Regions from separate parts of the Xanthocytophaga agilis genome, predicted to be linked through region 1. Evidence: riboswitches for the same ligand, from Rfam matches in the RefSeq annotation. Region 1 holds a riboswitch; the other holds the start of a gene.

Region 1 (7,864 bases):
AGCCCACTGAAGCCATTACAACACTAAAACAGATCTCCTCTACATCTACATTTTATGATGAGGCACAGTGGTATCTTGCATTAGCTTACTTCCAGAATAAAGAAACGAACAAAGCAAAGGAACTATTGACAAATATTGCTCAAACACCTGCACATCCTTATCATCAACAAGCACAGGAGTTGTCAAAAGAGTTGAAGTAATTCGCTATAAGTGGTTCCGGATCGACATATTCTCAGCTATCTCAATCCGGAACTTATTATAAGACTCCTATTTTTTTACTTACATCTCTGATTTGCTCCAGTGCTCCCATTAGAATCAAACGATCACCAGTATGTAACTGAACAGCCGGAGCAGGATTGAGTATATAATCTCCAGCTATTGTTTTTACTCCCAATACTGTAGCACCAGTAGTACGCCAGGCATCCAAATCAACCAAGCTGACATTTTTATCCACAATCAGTTCAGCAATCTGAAAGTTATCACTCATCTGTGTACTTAGTAAGTCGATAAATTCTTTTACGTCTGGCATTAGAGTGAGCATAGCCATATGCGCCCCTCCTATTGTATCAGGCATAATCACATTGTTAGCACCAGCAATCTTCAGTTTGCGAACACTGGTATAATCTGAAGCACGACTAATAATGGTAATCTTTCTATTGAGATCGCGTGCCGTTAATACTACAAATACATTATCTGCATCGTTAGGCATAGCACAAATCAATGAACGAGCACGATCTATTCCTGCTTCCAGCAATATTTCATCTTTGGTAGCATCTGCTATCATTCTGTGTGTTAAAGGAAAGTCTGCATTCTCAAATTTGTCCGCGTTCATCTCAACGACCACAAATGGAATTTTATTTCTGTATAAAACAGAGGCAGCCTCTCTTCCATTACGTCCAAATCCACAGACAATTACATGATCTCTAATCTCATTAAGGGCTTCTTTCATTTTAAAGGCTTTGTAAGACTGAATAAACTCCCCATCAAACACAAAACGACTCACTACTGTGATAAAATAGGTAAAAATGCTGATGTTAAACAATATCAGAAAGATAGTAAAGACCCTTCCTGTAGATGATAAAGGATGCACCTCTGTAAATCCAACTGTCGATACGGTAATAGATGTCATATAAAGAGCATCTAACCATGAATAATTTTCTATCACCACATATCCAACTACACCTGACAAGATAGATCCTGCAAAAAGTAGTAGAGGAATATAAATCTTAGAGATAACGTATAGATAAGACCGCATGTAAATTGAGTAACAGAGTACAAGACACAACTTACAAAATTTTGTTATTACTAATAACTCATAAACTAAGAGGCAACTTTACAAATGATGTATTTGTAAAGTTGCCTCTTAGTTTATGAGTTTTATATTTTCTTAGAACTTAAGATTTAAAGATAAGAGAAAATTAGTTCCTGCTTGTGGGTAATAATAATTTTCGGTAGTAAATGTACCTTCAGAGATATAGCTGAATGTATATCCGTTGGATTCATACAGGTAATTGAAAAGATTGTTTACCAATAAATTGAGTCCAATTTCCTTCACAAACTTTGGTTTAATCATATAGTTGACCCGAATATCGTTTACAAAAAAACTATTTAGTTTACGATTATTGCTGGAGGTATTATCCAGATATTGCTTTCCTACATATTTAGATAACCAGCTTACTTCCAGGCCAGCCAGAGGTTTATAGGATAAAGTTCCGGCAGCAATAATATTTGGAGAAAATGAAATATCTGTCTCTTTATACTTCTTCACCTCCTGTATCTGTGTATCGTAGTTATCAATATACTCCTGGTAGTTACGAATCTTGTTTTTACTGAACGTTGCATTAGCACCTAGCGTCCATTTTGACGAAAGTTTCACATTTCCTTCTACTTCAACTCCCATACGATAACTTCGTGCAATATTGGTTCGGGTATATGCACCTACATCGTTAATTTGCCCGGTAAGTACCAGTTGATTTTTATAATTCATCAGATAATAATTGGCAGATAGAAGATAGCTCTTATTTTGTTTTCGAAATCCTACCTCCAGATTCTGTAAGCTTTCAGGCTTAGGGCGACTATCTGGAGTAGACTGAACAAAATCATCCCGGGTAGGTTCCCGATGGCCGACACTATAGGAAGCATAAGCACTGTTTTCATCAGAAAACAGATAGGTAATACCTACTTTGGGATTAAAGAAGTTATAGGTAGCAGATTGCTCTATATTACGCAGATTATGGTCAAAGCCAAGAAATGAGTAAGCAATATATCGATATTGTAAATCCAAAAAGGCATTAAACTTGTCTGAAAAATCATAATTCCCCTTTGCATAGAAATTGATATCTCCTTTACTGGCATCATCATTATAATATCGTTGTCTGATTTCACTGGTACTGGCAAATCTTGCCCATATTATCTCCCCATAATGTTCACCAGTATAATTATTTGCTCCGCCACCCAATATTGCAGAGAATCGTTTTAATGTATTATAACTGACAGACCAAACCAGACCATAAAAATCATTATTTAACCAACGCCTCCGAATTAAATCCGTTGCCGTAATCACAGAATCTCCAATACTAATAGAAGGAAGATTATAGGAACTCAAGCTCTCTCCTGGTTTATATTCTTCATAGTAGCCTTCTCCATGTGTATAATGTAGTGCTAGGTTAGCATTCCAATTACGATTAAACTCATGTGTCAGGAAGAGCTGATAATGATCTTGCTGGTAATTATCAGTCTGATTATCATACGTATAGGCATTATATGTACGATCCGTCTTCAGAAGATATTCAGGTACACCATTCCATGCCTGATAGGTCACTTCTTTACCAGAAAAGACATTGAACTTAATCATAGTGCCACCAGCATAATATCCACCCGATAAAAAGAAGGATTTCAGATTGCTGGACGCTCTGTCTACATACCCATCTGAACTGATTTTTGATAGCCGTCCGTCAAAAGTCCATTTCCCATTTATCAGGCCTGTACCTACCCGGGCAGTATGTTTCCAGGTGTTAAAAGATCCATAGGCATTGTTGATTTCGGCATAATGTTTTTCATTCAGCTGATTTGTCTGCACATTCACACTTGCGCCAAAAGAAGCAGCACCATTTGTTGATGTACCAACACCCCGTTGAATCTGAATATTGTCAACAGACGAAGCAAAATCGGGCATATTTACCCAATACACTCCATGTGATTCCGCATCATTAAGAGGAATACCATTGACAGTGACATTAATACGCGTAGGATCACTTCCCCGAATGCGAATACCTGTATATCCTACTCCTGCACCTGCATCAGAACTAACGACAACAGAAGGAGTTTGATTTAATAGAAATGGAAGGTCTTGTCCAAGATTCTGTTTGGCGAGTGTCGCTTTGTCCACAGAAGTAAAAGTAGTGCCTGATTTCTGCGAAGCTCTTGTTGCAGCAACTACGATTTCGTCTGCTATGTATTCCATCTTTTTCAAATCGATATCCAGTATCTGATCTGAAGTTAAGTCGATTTCCCTACTTAATTTTTCATATCCGATAAAGCTGATTATCACTACATACTTTCCAGAAGGGAGATTACGCAAATAATATCTGCCATCAGTCATTGAGAGAGAGCCTTTAAAAGTATTTTGCAGACTTACCGTAGCGCCTGGCAATGGCTGTCCTGCAGAGGTTACTTTACCCGAAATAGTGTATTGTGCCCATGACAAAGATGCTAGCATCATTGCCATAAAAAGAAGAGTAAATTTCTTCATGAATGCAATTGAAGTTTTGCAGGATAAAACATAAGGTATGCCAGGGGCTGACAAGCCTTCTTTTGTCTTTTCCTTCGTCGGTACTAACCGAATCAGGTTCAAGGGTATGATCTCAGCCCGTAATAATAAGGCACCCCTAAGACCAATTATTCTTACATTATAATTGTATTCTCTTAGTATGATAGGTTCTCTAAAAAATAAAGAGAACACTGCAAAGGTATAAAATTTATGTATGTGTTTGACTAATCTTCTAAAAAACTTACCTGCAGTTCTTTTGATGTTAGCATAAAATTAATTTCTGATCACCTATAATACATATACAACAAACTGGTAATCAAAAGCATCTAAAAGACATAAATTTCAAAAAATGGGATAAAATTACTCTACAAACCTTATTCTTTATTTATTAAACGAGCTTCATTGTGCCAATGCACGAACATTTATACTTAAAAACATAAAAATGATTTTTAAATACATAAATGAAAAATAGGAATAATTGTAACTCCAAAATTCGCACTATTTTTCATTACTTATTTATAAATACAGCAACTGCTAATTTTAATATCCAGTTGTCTTTTTTTATTCTATTATTGCATCCATCTATATATACTTTCTTTAAAAAGAATCTATTACATTGTTCATTATCTGCCCTCTATGATTATTAAATAGTCAATAAAGACATTATTTTTGTTTGATCATTTATAAATTAGTTATACTACATATAAAAATTCCTTCTTAAAGATCATGGAAAAGATATCTTATTACAAGGCCCCCCACGTAGAAGTGGTGTACAATCCAACACATCAAACTGTTGAGTATAAATGGATTGGTTTCGTTAACGATGCAAAAGCCAAAGAAGGTATGCAAAAAATAACAGAAGCGATCATTAAATACAAAGCGCCTTTTATGATAGCTGATCTGATCGAGTTTAAAGGTGGCTTGCCTGAAACAGCTCAGTATGTCAACGACATTTGGAGTGAAGATCTTAAGAAAGCAGGTTTACAGAAAATCGCATTAAATTTGCCTGAAAGCATTTTCGGAGAAATCACGAATAAGAAAGCCTTGGGAGAAAAGTTTGTTTCTCTGCATACTGTAGAAAAATTCGCAGCATCTTTTGAGCAAGCTTATCAATGGTTTAAAAGCAAATAAAAGAAAGAATCCCACTGCACACAAACAGTGGGATTCTTTTTAACTTAATTATTGAAATATTTGATAATCAACTGGCATTTCTCACAATCCTGAATGTCGGCAAATACAGGTGTATCCTCAAATAAAAAATCTTTGTATTCAACAATATCAAGTGGTTGGTAACCAAAGCGATTTACATACACATGCTGAGAGATTGGTCCTGTTGCTTCTCCAATTGCACCTTTAAAGTTTTTTGACTGTGCAAGTTTTTCCGCTTCCAGAGTAAGTTCATCAATAATCCCTTTTCCAGCAAATTCTTTTCGTACCCCTCCCATAAATAAATGGTATAATTCTCCCTGCTCTACAACATTCTGGCTTTTAAATTTATTGGTCAGCTCTTCCAGTAATCCAAAGATTGGGAAGAACTTTTCTGAGATTGTCTCAATCCCTTCAGGAAGTTCAGTGATAAAATCTTCACAAACCAAACATCCAATAACTTCTCCAGATACACTGTCCTTTGCAACAACAGACAATCCATCTGTTACAGCTTTATTTACAAACAACTTTGCAAAATGATCAAATTCCTTTTTGGAAATACCAAGTAACTTAGTCATAGGTTCTCCATAAGTAAAAGTAGAAGCAATGCAGTCTACAGCACCTTCCACATCATCTTTAGTAAGTACACTGAAAGTAATTGTTCCTTGTGCAGGTGCAGATGAATAAACAGCGTTTAGCATAAATTAGATAAAGGGTTTTGAGATTATAGGATGAATTATAACTAGGTTTAACTATTTTGCTTTTGCATATATTTATACTCGATATTTACCATAGCAGCAGTAGTATCTTCTGCCACTACTTGTTTTACCATTAGTGTGTTATACACTTCCTTCGCTATCATCTGAATACGGGTAACTGTTTCGAGTATATCATCTTCAGATGTACGAGGATTAATGGTACACATACGCATCACCAGCTTTCCGTTAAGTCTTGTAGTTGGGGTTAATGCAAACTTATCATCTGCAACAGCCAGAGCTATAGCATCATTTAGTTCTTCAATCATCTTCTCATCAAGAGAAGCTGGCGCATACCGAAAAGTCACAATACCAAGCCTGGCATCACTCATAACCTGCCATCCCTCCCTCTCTTCCCACAAATCCTGTACATACTTTGCTAGTTTGATACCACGATCAATAGCAGAGCTAAAGTTCTCCAGACCAAATATTTTGATAGACATCCATAGTTTGAGTGCTCTGTCACATCGGGTAAGCTGAAGACCTTTTCCATAAAAATTAACATCATTCATGGATTCTTCAAGATTACGCATATAATCAGCAGTCATATCGAAAGTTTCTGCCAGCCATCTATCTTCTTTCACTAACAAGCACCCCACTTCATAAGGTTGGAAAAACCATTTGTGAGGATCTACAGTGAGCGAGTGAGCATACTGTATACCATTCAGCATTTCTTTTGCTTCTTTACTCAAAGCAGCAGCAGCTCCGTAGGCACCATCAACATGCAACCACATATCTTCCTGCTCACAGATAGCATAAATTTCCATTAATGAATCAATTGCTCCGGTATTGGTTGTGCCAGCATTTGCAATTATACAGAATGGACGTAGTCCGGCAGCTTTATCTGTTTCTATCTGTTGTCTCAGATATTCTACATCCATACAATAATCTGCGCCAACCGGAATCTTTCGAATCTGGTCAGTTGCAAATCCCAGGATATAGGCAGCACGTTCATTAGACCAGTGCGCCTGGTCTGAGAAATATAACACAGCATTCTCAATCTTATCTTTCAGCTTAATCTTTCTGGCAACAGTAAGTCCACTGAGATTTGCAATAGATCCCCCTCCCACCATAATACCGCCTGCTTTTTTGGGAAAACCAATTATCTCCTTAAGCCAATCAATGACAATGATTTCTATTTGAGTGGGTCCGGAAGAGAGCATCCATGCCCCAGTAGTAATATTGAATCCTGTGGCCAGCAAATCAGCCATAACACTTACAAAATTGCTGGGACCTGGTACCCATCCAAAAAGACGTGGATGGTTCATATGCATAATATGGCTAAAAATATCCCATATCGCTTGTTCGAATACATCTTCCCACTTTGCTCCTTTTTGAGGTGCGGGCTCCCGCAATAAGGCCTCCATTTGCTGACGGCCTACCATATTTACAACAGGCTTGTCCTTAAGAACTACAGAGTGCTCGATAATGGTATCAATAACCTTATAACCAAATCTGCGCATCTCTTCCTGAGATAGCTGTAATTGTGCATAGTCAGATAATTGCAAACTGTTTTTAGAATCAAACATAATGTGGAGATAATTCAGAAATAAGTAATGATTAATTGGGTATATGATTAAATAGGCTTGGTTATAATTAAGGGTATTAAGACTAACAGTACATTAGAATCGCTTTTCTGAAGATTATCTACTTAGCATAAACCGTTCTCATCCAATGGTATCTGACACACAAATACTTAGACATTGGTTAAAATACAATTAAAAAATAAAAATAATACAAAACACTTTTATGTATCGCTCTAAACAACTACATATCACAATATGTATATTTTTTCCATAATATACTAAAAAAGAATAGTATAAATTACAATTTTCACAAAAAAAAGATACATATTTTCAATATATACATAAAAGTTATATTAAATTTACAAATAACGTATTCTTACTCACATAGATAACGAAGAGAGCATACAAGAAAAAGACAATTATTAATTAGCGGATTTACTGTTGTAAGTTGGATAGGTCGTACTAGAATCTATAGCAAAAGGGAATTGTATGCTATCTGAAAATCAAAAGAGTTTGGATTGGTGTATTTTTGATCTGTTGAAAACAAATTAACAGGTAAATAATAATTAATCGTTCAGATTATTAAGTTTAGAGTAGACAATCTTTCAGCAAATGAGTAAAGATCTGAACATTGTAATTTCCGAGGAGTACACCATATATGCAAGAAG
Region 2 (7,864 bases), on a different contig from region 1:
ACTGAGTTAATGAAAGCTGCTGATTTTTATCGTGACCGAACCCTCAAAATCAATAATTCACTTACTACACTCAATATACAATTAAAAAGTCTGTCTGTTAGCCTGGATTCTGTTTCCAAGCAATCCGAACATTTAAAGACACAAATAGATACCAGACGAAAAGAAATTAATCTTGTTGTATCCTCAGCTACCGAGCAACGTGTAGAATTTGAAATCCGGTACATTGTTCATAATGCCAGTTGGGAAGCTACCTATGATTTGATTGCAACTGATATCAGTAAGCCTGTATCACTTAAATATAATGCACGTATTTATAATGGTACAGGGATAGACTGGAAAGATGTTAAACTTACGTTGTCAACGGCTGATCCTTCGTTGGAAGCATCACGCCCTTATCTTAGCACCTGGATTTTAAATTATAACTCTGGAGCCAATGAAGGATTGGTACAAAATCAACTTTTTAATCAGCAAAACTGGTCTGCCAAGGAAGAGGGATCGTCAGGAGATGAAGGAATAACAGTTTCTGAATTAGCTGCGACATTTAAAATAGACAAGATCCATACAATTCCAACCAACAAAGATTCGTATCAGATTCATATTTCCGATCACAATCTGAATGCGCTATACGAGTATCTTACCATTCCTAAAGTGGATATGAGTGCTTTTCTGCTAGCAAAAGTTACAGGCTGGAAACAACTAAATCTTATCGATGGCAAAGCCAATGTGTATTTTGGAAATACATACATAGGTGAATCCAACATTAATACACAGCTATTGGGAGATACACTGGACTTATCTCTCGGGCGTGATAATCAGGTAATCGTGAAACGGACCAAAGTCGAAGATTTTGCAGCAAACAAATCCATTGGAGGAAAGAAAAGCGAAGCACTGGTTTACGAAATTTCAATTCGAAACAACCGACCAACCCCTGTTCAAATCAAAATTCAAGATCAGGTACCTATATCTCAGGAAAGTGATATTAGTGTAGAAACAGACGAAATTTCCGGAGCAGAACTGGATACACCATCCGGACGATTACAATGGAAACGCCAGATATCACCAGGGGAAATTGTCAAATACAAAATTGCTTTTACAGTCAAATATCCAAAAAACAAAACTCTTTCGCTGCGAAAAAGCAGGGTTGTACGCACTCCGAGATTCAAGTAACCCCAACATACATGCCAGAAGATCTGGTTTATATAACAAACGCCTGTCCAGTAAGAAGAGACAGGCGTTTTGATAGGTATTCTCAGAAACTTATTTTACTTTGTAGAGAGACCCGGTTTTGATAGCATGCTTCTCCAGCTTTCCTTCCTGAACTAACTTTTCCAGCTGAAGAGTCGACTCTTCTACAGAGACCTCTGCCAAAACGGCGTATTCTTTAGGGGTCAATGTTGGATAATGTGTAAAAAGAGAAAAAGGCGAGTCAATAACAATCTGTTGTTTTTTGGCAGTAGGAAATACTTTCTGGACAGCACCTTCAAAGATCTCATAGGGTTTAAACCCATACACCATACATTGATTATTGTCTGCATCTGAAAAGAACATAGTTGGAAAACCTCTTACACCCAGTGACCGACCATAAGATAAATCTTCTTCAAAAAGTTGTTTCCCTTTCTCCTTAACATCTTCTTTTAACTGAAAAGTATCTAGTCCTACGGCTGCTGCAGCTTTTTGTATATGCTCCCATCGGGTAATGTTCTTTTTCTCCAAAAAGACAAATTCACGCAGCTTACGCAGGAAGGCTACAGCCTTTTCTTTATCCTGTAACTCTGCAGCCTTTACTGCAATAGAAGGAGGATACGAAGAATCCAATGGATCTTCCAGCCATACATCGCCATCAATAGGCATATCATAGTGCAAACTCACTTCGTCCCAATGATATGACACATCACTGGGTTTACTTATTCCTCCACTATTATAACTCCAGTCGGGCAGTAGTCCTCCCATACGATACTCGATATCAATGTACTTTCCGTACTCCAGTTTCAGCTTCCGTAATTGAGGTTCAATACCCCAGCAGGTTGAACAGATCGGATCAGTATAATAGAGTATCTTTACAGGCTTTTGGCCCGCTACCGCTTTTACAGATTCGGTCTTCTCATCTCCTGCTGGTATTTCACATACACCACTTGCGGGATCACATAAAAGTGGATTTTTGATTTCCTGGTTCATTATCTTTTTCTGTTTATCATTGACATCCTTACTCAAAACCGCCTGTTTTCCAGAATGATTCCGACATGATGTATAACTCTTTGTGTAGGATTAATTTGTAACTCGACAGCAAAGTTGGTTACTATTCATCCATCAGTCAATTAGTCAGAAAAATATGACTATATTCCATAATGATTCATGAAACGCTTTTTACTAAAATAGAATACTGCTGACTATTTTTTGTCAAACTAGTGAGCCTTCAAAAACTTTAAATACTCATTGAGCTTAGGAGAGTTCGCATCAACTCTCAGTATAAACTTGTTAATTCCCTCTGCCTGAAAACAATCAAATAAACGCTGAATAACATGCATTTTGGTATTCTTGTCTGCAAGAATTACAAACCGTTCTATATCTTTATCATCTGAAGAAGAAAGAATAGAATGAATGGTTTGCTGAAATGCATTAAATAAAGGCATAGGAATCAAATGAGAATTCCGTTTTTTATTATCTACCAATACACACAGCCATTGTGTTTTGTCCAGATATATTTCTGTGATCTTTCCATCAATTACCGAACATGTATTCCAACTTACTGTATCCGGTAATCTGACATGCATTTCATTAAAATCTCCGAGACCTCGAAAAGAAGAACTAATCATATAAAAAGTAGCAATCATAAATCCTATCACAGCCAGCAGACTGACATCAGGGACTAAGTTTGGGTAGTGTCTGCTTCCAGGTCTCATTTGTTTTTTTCCAATAGGATGCGACACACATTGGAATTCCATATTTATTGTACATTTTTCATGTACTTGCTACAAAACTAAAGAGCTAAACTTTTTTCTAGGAAAGTTCAAACAAGTTTTTATACCTTTGTCCTAAGCTTTAGGGGTGCCTTAACTGGCTGAGATGATACCCTTGGAACCTGATCCGGTTAGTACCGGCGAAGGGAAAAGTACCGCAACACACTATAGTAGTGCTATATCCATAGCATTCTCCTCCTGTGTAGCCACTCCTGAAGTCATAACCTATTTTCAGGAATGGACATCATACTTAACCAAGAATCAAAGACCTTTCCGGATAATTGCACTGTGCAGCAATTGATGGATATTGTTTTGCCTGACAAACAGAAAGGCGTTGCAGTTGCAATCAACCAGGCTGTCATACCCAGACCCAACTGGGGCACCCATACGCTACATCCCAACGACAACGTATTACTCATCAAAGCCACTCAAGGAGGATAATTCTATGACAACCGAACAACCATCCACACACACCATTTCCTGTGATCCCTTTCCTGGCTCACAAAAGATCTATGTCAAAGGTAATCTGCATGACATTGAAGTAGCCATGCGTGAAATCTCTCTAACAGATACCAAACTGTCATCCGGCAACAAAGAAACGAATGCTCCGGTTACAGTATATGACACCAGTGGACCCTATACAGATCCGGCCATTGCTATTGATGTGCGCAAAGGATTGCCTCGCTTACGCCAAAGCTGGATTACGAAACGGGGAGATGTAGAACAACTTCCTGAGATTACATCTGACTATGGCAAAAAACGACTGTATGACACCTCGCTGGATCATCTTCGGTTTGAACACATTCAGAAACCATTACGAGCCAAAGCAGGAAACAATGTCACTCAGCTTCATTATGCCAAAAAAGGGATTATTACACCTGAAATGGAATACATAGCCATTCGGGAAAATCAGCGCATCGATTACTTGAAAGACCTATTAAATGGACAATACGAAACCCTAGCTCAACAACACGCAGGCCATTCTTTTGGAGCCAACACACCCAAAGGACTCATTACACCAGAGTTTGTACGACAGGAAGTAGCAGCAGGAAGAGCTGTAATCCCATCCAATATCAACCATCCAGAAAGTGAATCCATGATTATTGGACGCAACTTTCTAGTAAAGATCAATGCCAATCTGGGCAACAGTGCAGTCTCATCCAGCATTGAAGAAGAAGTAGAAAAAGCTGTATGGGCCTGTCGCTGGGGAGCAGATACCATCATGGATTTGTCTACAGGCAAAAATATACATGAAACCCGTGAGTGGATTATACGCAATTCCCCTGTACCCATCGGAACAGTTCCTATCTATCAGGCGCTGGAAAAAGTAGGTGGACGTCCGGAAGCACTGACATGGGAAATATTTCGGGATACGATCATTGAACAGGCTGAGCAGGGAGTGGATTATTTTACCATTCACGCAGGGGTGTTGTTACGTTATATTCCACTTACAGCCAAGCGAGTCACAGGTATTGTTTCCAGAGGCGGTTCTATTATGGCCAAATGGTGTCTGGCGCATCATAAGGAGAACTTCCTGTATACTCACTTTGAGGAACTTTGTGAAATCATGAAACAGTATGATGTTTCTTTCTCTCTAGGTGATGGTTTGCGTCCGGGTTCGATTGCCGATGCCAATGATGCAGCTCAGTTTGCTGAACTGGAGACCTTAGGAGAACTCACCAAAATAGCTTGGAAACACGACGTACAGGTTATTATCGAAGGCCCTGGTCATGTGCCTATGCATCTGATCAAAGAGAATATGGACAAACAACTGAAAGAATGCCATGAGGCACCTTTCTATACATTAGGGCCATTAACAACAGACATTGCTCCTGGTTATGATCATATTACATCTGCTATTGGTGCAGCCATGATTGGTTGGTTTGGTACAGCTATGCTTTGTTATGTTACGCCCAAAGAACACCTGGGTCTACCAAATAAGAAAGATGTAAAAGATGGAGTAATTGCCTATAAAATTGCCGCTCATGCAGCCGACCTGGCAAAAGGACATCCGGGAGCACAATACCGGGACAACGCCCTGAGCAAAGCCCGCTTTGAGTTTCGCTGGGAAGATCAGTTTAACCTTTCACTGGACCCAGATACTGCACGCGAATTTCATGATGAAACGCTTCCTGCTGACGGGGCCAAGGTCGCCCACTTCTGCTCTATGTGCGGACCTAAATTCTGCTCTATGCATATTACTCAGGAAATCCGTGACTTTGCAGAAAAGAATATGGTAGAGAAATCGGAGGAATTTAAACAACAGGGAAGCGAACTGTACTTGTAAGTTATTCACTATGGCCTGTTGTGGTTCCTGTAAATCAACCACAACAGGTTTAAAATGATACCAGCTATGGATCTTATTGTACTATCCAGTCCGGAAGCTATTGAGAAAGAAGCACAGATAGTCAATGTTCTTTTTGAGGAAGGATTGTCTGTATTTCACTGTCGTAAACCTCAATGGTCTGCTGATCAGGTAGCTGAGCTTATACAGGGTATTGCGCTTCCCTACCGAAGCCAGATTACTATTCATCAACATCATAAACTGGCAGAAGAATTAGGATTACAACGCCTGCATTACACTGAGGCAAATAGAAAAACAGTTTCACAAACCGAGTTGTCTTTACATCGGCAGAAGGATATTACGCTTTCAACTTCCCTGCATCAACTTAGTGACTATAATACTACAGCTCAGCAGTTTGATTATGTGTTTTATGGACCTGTCTTCAACAGCATTTCCAAACAAGGGTATACGGCTGTTGTATCAGGTGACTTTCAGTTACCGCCACGCCAATCCACTCAAGCAAAACGCATTGGATTAGGGGGTATAGATGAAACCAATATACACCAGGCAGCAGCCTACGGTTTCGAGGGTGTAGCAGTATTAGGTACGCTATGGACACAACCACAGAAAGCGGTACAACGATTCAGAAGTTTAAAGCGCATTACAGACACCTACTAATAAAACATATGGTAAGTAAACTTCATTATATCTCTCAGGGACATAGTCCAGCCGAACAATTACGCAACATTCAACGTGCCCTGGATGCTGGTTGTGACTGGATACAGCTGCGCTGGAAAAATGTGCCAGCCCAGGAAGTAGAACAGGTAGCTATTGCCATCAGAGCCTTGTGCGAACCCTATAGGGCGAAACTGATTATCAACGACTTCCCGGATGTTGCCCATGCAGTAGATGCACATGGTGTACATCTTGGCCTCACAGATATGTCGGTAGCAGTTGCCCGTCAGATTGTTGGTCCGGATAAAATTATTGGAGGAACAGCCAATACCCTGGAAGATATACTCCAGCGCGTAGATGAACAATGTACCTATGTAGGCCTCGGACCCTTCCGGTTTACTACCACCAAAGAAAAACTCAGCCCAATATTAGGCCTGGAAGGATACCATGCCATTATGCACCAACTGCGTTCCAGAGCCATTTCTATCCCGATTATTGCCATTGGTGGATTACAACAGGAAGATCTTCCCGCTTTACTCAAAACAGGAGTACACGGAATAGCCGTCTCAGGCTTAATCACACAAAGTGCAGAAAAAGAAACCCTAGTCACAAACCTCAAAGCATTACTGGATGAAGAACAGATTCAGGTATAGTCCTACTTATCAACTAAAGCAGATATGCATATAAAACCTCCTTCTGCTGTTCTCCTGAAAGGATCTATACCTTGTTGTCCTTCTGAAAGAAAATTGTGACAAATAGAGCCATGTTTACTCTCTGAGAGAAGAAATACACTCCAATCGTAAAGGTCGCCGGTCTTGCCACGCCTGTCCCGACAAGGGCGGGAAGGTCCTTTCAGGAGGACAAAAAAAGAGGTAGTGACTATTTCAGGAAGACAGAGAAGGGATAAACTTTTCAGAAGGAAAAAGCAGAGTTAATATTTAATACAAAGAAGTTACAAAGAGAGTTATGATCACTTCAATCGTGTGTGGTAGTGTAGGTGCGTTGGCAATCTTTTCTCCGCGAGGTTGGCCTTTGGCCTTGCGGGCAGAAGGATCGGAGAAAAGTGCCCTTTTTTGCTCACACACAAATCTGGCTCACCAAATTCTCATTTGGTGCCCTGTTTTTTGGGCAAGCAAAAAATGAAGAAGCTTGTGGAAGAACAATGCAAGAGACAATAAAGCAACTTAGGAATACTAAGCTCTTTTGGATAAATAAAAGCTGCAAGTAGAATATAGAAATTTACTCAAAGAACGTAGTATCACATTACTATAATAATTTCAAAATCAATGACAAAACCACTCATTATAGCAGGAAAAACCTTTTCCTCCCGCCTCTTTCTAGGCACCGGAAAATTTGCCTCTGCCCAACAAATGCAGGATGCCATACTTGCATCAGGCACAGAACTCGTCACTGTAGCGTTGAAACGTGTCGATGTTCACAATCCTCAGGATCGATTACTGGATCACCTGAAACATCCCAGAATCAATCTGCTACCCAATACCTCCGGTGTACGCAATGCACGGGAAGCCGTATTTGCAGCCCAACTGGCACGGGAAGCCTTGGAAACCAATTGGGTAAAGTTGGAAATACATCCAGATCCCCGGTACCTGATGCCTGACCCAATAGAAACCCTTAAAGCCACTGAAGAACTGGCCAAACTAGGTTTTATTGTATTGCCATACATTCATGCAGATCCGGTCTTATGCAAACGGCTCGAAGAGGCAGGTACTGCAGCCGTGATGCCTCTCGGTTCGCCCATTGGCAGCAACAAGGGGCTAAAAACCCTGGACTTTCTGGAAATCATTATCGAACAAAGCAATGTTCCTGTCATTGTTGATGCAGGTATTGGAGCTCCCTCCGATGCAGCCAAAGCTATGGAACTGGGTGTAGATGCGGTACTGGTTAATACAGCCATTGCAGCTTCTGAAAATCCGGTTCAGATGGCAAC

Evidence for each region. Region 1 has a riboswitch for thiamine pyrophosphate ahead of QNI22_RS07705 (TonB-dependent receptor). Riboswitches for the same ligand answer to the same signal wherever they lie in the genome.
Region 2: linked by a shared signal. The riboswitch ahead of thiS (sulfur carrier protein ThiS) and the one ahead of QNI22_RS07705 (TonB-dependent receptor) in region 1 are both predicted to bind thiamine pyrophosphate.

What each region holds. Positions count from the first base shown of each region.
Region 1 is NZ_JASJOU010000002.1:213,962-221,825, forward strand. It holds gene QNI22_RS07695 (tetratricopeptide repeat protein) at 1-200, shown strand, start outside; gene QNI22_RS07700 (potassium channel family protein) at 257-1,255, opposite strand; gene QNI22_RS07705 (TonB-dependent receptor) at 1,388-3,751, opposite strand; TPP riboswitch at 3,804-3,899, opposite strand; gene QNI22_RS07710 (hypothetical protein) at 4,496-4,900, shown strand; gene QNI22_RS07715 (hypothetical protein) at 4,945-5,616, opposite strand; gene QNI22_RS07720 (pyridoxal phosphate-dependent decarboxylase family protein) at 5,664-7,199, opposite strand.
Region 2 is NZ_JASJOU010000003.1:33,149-41,012, forward strand. It holds gene QNI22_RS10580 (DUF4139 domain-containing protein) at 1-1,167, shown strand, start outside; gene QNI22_RS10585 (ClpXP adapter SpxH family protein) at 1,258-2,211, opposite strand; gene QNI22_RS10590 (hypothetical protein) at 2,403-2,942, opposite strand; TPP riboswitch at 3,032-3,123, shown strand; gene thiS (sulfur carrier protein ThiS) at 3,195-3,398, shown strand; gene thiC (phosphomethylpyrimidine synthase ThiC) at 3,403-5,244, shown strand; gene QNI22_RS10605 (thiamine phosphate synthase) at 5,311-5,919, shown strand; gene QNI22_RS10610 (thiamine phosphate synthase) at 5,853-6,569, shown strand; gene QNI22_RS10615 (thiazole synthase) at 7,203-7,864, shown strand, end outside.